Regions from separate parts of the Colwellia sp. MB02u-10 genome, predicted to be linked through region 2. Evidence: predicted binding sites of a transcription regulator. Region 2 holds the regulator's gene; the other holds the start of a gene.
What was found. Region 2 encodes FliA, which starts transcription of late flagellar genes. Its sites were predicted from a motif close to CTAAAGNTNNNNNNNNNNNNGCCGATA; they were not measured.
Positions count from the first base shown of each region.

Region 1 (2,410 bases), on a different contig from region 2:
GTTTTGTGATTGACCACCGCGTTGGGTGCCGCGTTGCTCTTGTCGACCACCGGCGGAGGTTTCATCACCTGCTTGAAATTCCAACATTTGTTGGGTCATTTCCATCGTTTGTTGTTGAATAACTTCAATCGGGGTTGGTTCAGGTTTACCTGGGCGAAATTCCTGAGCAATAATACTGGTGCCTTTAGGGATGTCTTTTACTTCTATTTTATTTTGTACACCAAAGGCAAATTTCATTGAGCCCGCAATTTGCTTAAACTTTAATACGTCCATTTCAGAAAATGATAAAAGTAAGACGAAAAAACACATCAATAGCGACATTAAGTCGGCAAATGTGCCCATCCATGCCGGTAACCCTGGGGGTGGGCATTTACATTTATCTGCCATAATTGACTCCCCCTACTCTTCAGTTGTATTAACAGCGCGCTTACCTTCAGCAAGGTAGCTCTTTAGCAAGCCTTCAATAACACGTGGATTTTGACCATCCTGAATACCTAAAACGGCATCAAGCACCAGTTCTTGATTCATTTTTTCTTCTGCTAAACGTAATTTTAATTTAGACGCGATAGGTATCGCAATAACATTCGCCAAAAATGCACCGTATAAGGTTGTTAGCAATGCGACCGCCATGGCCGGACCAATTGCTTTTGGGTCATCCATATTAGATAACATAGCAACCAAACCAATCAAGGTGCCTATCATGCCCATAGCGGGTGCAACATCGGCTAGGGCCATCATCATGTTTGAGCCGGTTTCATGACGTTCGGTCGTAAGGTCGATATCTTTTTGCATCGTGGTTCGCACAACATCAGCATCATGGCCATCAACCAACATATCGACACCCTTTTGCATAAAAGCATTTGAAATTTCAGCTTCCTCTAGGGCTAAAAAACCACCTTTACGAGCTGCATCAGCCATTTCTACTGACTTTTCAATTAACTCTTCTGGTGTTTCCAATTTAAACATGAAGGATTTACCAATAATTTTTCCAATACCAAAGAACTGGCCTAAATTATAATTGGATAAAACAACAAAAATCGAACCACCAAAGACAATAATCACCGACTGAGTATCTAAAAACATGCTAATGTCGCCAGCGAGTAACATCGCCATAACCAGTAACCCTATTGCACCGACTATGCCTATTAATGTTGCTAAATCCACAAATGCCTCCGATAAATTTTCTTAGATATACTCATTAGGCTGATAATACCTGATGAATAGGTCTGACGCGAATACTTATATTTTTCGTTATACCTGTGTTATCGCCCATATTGTCAATAACTTAAGAAGCTAATATCAATATTATCGCTATCAGCAGCAATTCATCATTAATTGACCCCGCGCCCTAGCTAAGGTAAGTTTGCGCCTAGAGTTCATATCACGCAAAAAAAAAGTCCATGGCCAGAAAAAAAATTGAAAACTTAAGCTTTGAAGAATCATTAGTTGAATTAGAAACCATTGTGAAAAATTTAGAGCAAGGTGATCTTAACCTTGAAGACTCAATGGCCTTATTTGAACGTGGCCTGCACCTGAGCCAGCATAATCAAGAAAAACTTAAAGGTGCCGAACAGCAAATTAATATTTTGCTGGAAAAAAACGGCCAAGCGCCATTAGAAAAATTTAATACCGATGAGACTAACATCCGTGACTAAACTCGCCCATATTGATGATGTGCAAACGCGCATTAATGATTATCTCAGTAAAAAGCTTGCAAGCTTAACACTTAACGATGAAAAGTTATTAGCCGCTATGCGCTACGGCTTACTCATTGGGGGTAAGCGTATGCGGCCATATTTAGCTTATATTACCGGGGCAACATTAGACGCCACGCAAAGTGATATTGACGGTGTAGCAGCTGCCATAGAGTGCATTCATGCTTATTCACTGTTGCATGATGACTTACCGGCAATGGACGACGATGATTTGCGTCGCGGCCAACCCACTTGTCATAAAGCTTTTGATGAAGCGACCGCTATTCTTGCTGGTGATAGTTTGCAAACGCTAGCGTTTGATATTATTGCCAACCATGAGTTTTCTGAGGCTGTGGACACTAAGCGCATTAATTTATTACGCCACCTTGTCAATGCCGCCGGTTATCAAGGCATGTGTGGTGGCCAAGCATTAGATTTAGCCGCCACTGATAAAGCTATTTCACTGGCCGCATTAGAAAATTTACACTCGTTAAAAACCGGCGCTTTACTTGAAGCTTCGGTAAAAATGGCCGCAGAATGTAGCAATAAAGCCACGCTATATGACAAAGAACAATTAGCCCTTTATGCTAAGCTTGTTGGCTTGGCTTACCAAGTACGTGATGACATTATCGATATAACATCAACAGAAGAAGAGCTGGGTAAACCCACGGGCTCTGACCTTGCCGCCAATAAAAGTACCTATCCCGCATTGTTAG
Region 1 is NZ_JACGVK010000124.1:25,665-28,074, reverse strand. It holds gene H4J59_RS12555 (flagellar motor protein MotB) at 1-387, opposite strand, end outside; gene pomA (flagellar motor protein PomA) at 400-1,164, opposite strand; gene xseB (exodeoxyribonuclease VII small subunit) at 1,401-1,655, shown strand; gene ispA ((2E,6E)-farnesyl diphosphate synthase) at 1,648-2,410, shown strand, end outside.
Region 1: a site for FliA is predicted at 1,264-1,290, ahead of pomA (flagellar motor protein PomA). Genes of this name have one in related genera too.

Region 2 (2,410 bases):
ACCTATTTCTTCAAACAATGCAGTTTGAACTGGATTTTGAATTTCTGCAATTAACTCATCCGCTTTGTTTTGCTGATCTGCCTCAAGGTATTTAACCAACAATTTAGCCTGCTCTAAAGAAACATGGATACTAGTATATTTACTCATATAACAGCCTTGTGTAAAAAAGTTGGTGACTAACCAAGACGTTGGAAGATTTTATCAAGCTTGGCGCTTAACGTTGCAGCCGTAAAAGGTTTAACGATATAACCATTAACTCCGGCTTGAGCTGCCATGACGATTTGATCTTTCTTCGCTTCTGCAGTCACCATCAATACCGGAATATGAGATAATTTTTCATCCGCTCTAATGGCTTTAAGTAAATCTATCCCTTGCATAACCGGCATATTCCAATCGGTAACAACAAAATCAAAATCACCAGTTTTAAGCATTGGCAGCGCGGTATTACCATCATCTGCTTCTGATATATTGGTGAAACCTAAGTCGCGTAACAAGTTTTTAATTATACGTCTCATCGTTGAAAAATCGTCAACAACAAGCACTTTCATATTTTTTTCCAAGACACCCTCCGGTGATAGCATTTAAAATTTTACAATATTTTTAATATTCTACTTAACTTTGCCACGATTGCATACGAGCTTTTAATCTATGCATCGCTTGACTGTGTATTTGACTTACCCGTGATTCGCTCACATCCAGTACTTGGCCTATTTCTCTAAGGTTTAGCTCTTCGTCATAATACAAAGACAGTACTAAAGCTTCACGCTCGGGTAAAGAAGAAATACACTCGGCTAATGACTTTTTAAAGAAACTCTGTTCAATGTTAGCGTAAGGTTCATCTTGCTGATGACTGTGGGCTATTTCAATCACATCGTCACTAACACCTAAATCATCAAGACCGAGAATTTTCCCTGAACTCACGTCATTAAGTATTTGATGGTATTCATTGATTGAAATTTCAAGTTGTTCAGCAACTTCAACATCGGTAACATCGCGGCCATATTGCGCTTCTAAGCTTTTGATGGCTTCGCTGATCATACGACTATTTTTATGCACTGAGCGGGGAACCCAGTCACCGCGACGAATTTCATCAAGCATGGCACCACGAATACGAATACCCGCGAAAGTTTCAAAGCTAGCACCTTTGCTATTATCAAAATTATTTGACGCCTCAAGTAAGCCTATCATGCCTGATTGAATAAGGTCATCAACCAAAACACTGGCCGGTAGTCGGGCAAGTAAATGATAAGCAATGCGCTTCACCAGTACTGTGTGTCGCTCCAGCAAAGCCGATTTATCAACACTATAAGTATGTACTTTTAACACGATAACTCACTTGTTAGTTAAATAGGGCCTGTAGATTTTTCATTGTAGTCTCGGCTATAGGTCACGTTTCAGTTAACAAGGCGACAGGAGTATTAGGTAGATATGCTAGTTTTCACTTGTCAACGGTATTAGCTAAAAATTAACTATAGACATTTAACCGGCGATAAAAAATCTACACTATTGGCATAGCTAAAGCTTGCTTAACTCATGCCAAAAAAAACACCACAGATTGTTCAATTGCAACCCTGCTTGTAGTTATGTCCATACATAACTACAAGCTAAAAGCTCAACAGCTTTAGTGTTCTAGTAATTGCTCAATAAAGAATTCTAAATGCCCAGAGGCTTGTTGTGGCACTGGCCAGCTAACAATATTTTTGGCAAGAGCTTTAAGGCCAATTGACGCTGGCGAGTTAGGATATGCCTCGACAATCGCTTGTTGTTTTCTAACAGATTTACGAATATTTTCATCATAAGGTATAACGGCAACCAGCTCTAAAGTGACATCCAAAAATCTGTCAGTGACTTTCGCTAATTTCGCAAATAAATTTTTACCTTCATTCGGGGTGCGCACCATATTTGCCACCACTTTAAACTTGAATAACCCGTGATCTCGGCTTAACAATTTCATTAAGGCATAACAGTCAGTAATTGAGGTGGGTTCGTCACACACGACTAATAAAACATCTTGTGATGCACGGCAAAAACTTAATACCATATCTGAGATACCTGCAGCGGTATCAACAATTAAAATGTCAAATTTGGTTTGCATATCACTGAAAGCACGAATAAGCCCGGCATGCTCAGCTGGGGTTAAATCCACCATAGATTGAGTGCCTGATGTCGCAGGAATAATATTAATGCCGGCAGGACCTTGAATAATAATATCATCCAATTCACATTCGCCCGATAGCACATGCGACAGGTTACGTTTTACGCGCAAACCTAGCATAACATCAACATTAGCCAAGCCTAGATCGGCATCTAGCACTAAAACCCGCTTACCTAATTTAGCTAAAGAAATTGCAGTATTTAATGAGACATTAGTTTTACCAACACCCCCTTTACCACCAGAAACGGCGATGAC
Region 2 is NZ_JACGVK010000105.1:23,381-25,790, forward strand. It holds gene H4J59_RS05760 (protein phosphatase CheZ) at 1-147, opposite strand, end outside; gene cheY (chemotaxis response regulator CheY) at 177-560, opposite strand; gene H4J59_RS05770 (RNA polymerase sigma factor FliA) at 613-1,329, opposite strand; gene H4J59_RS05775 (MinD/ParA family protein) at 1,622-2,410, opposite strand, start outside.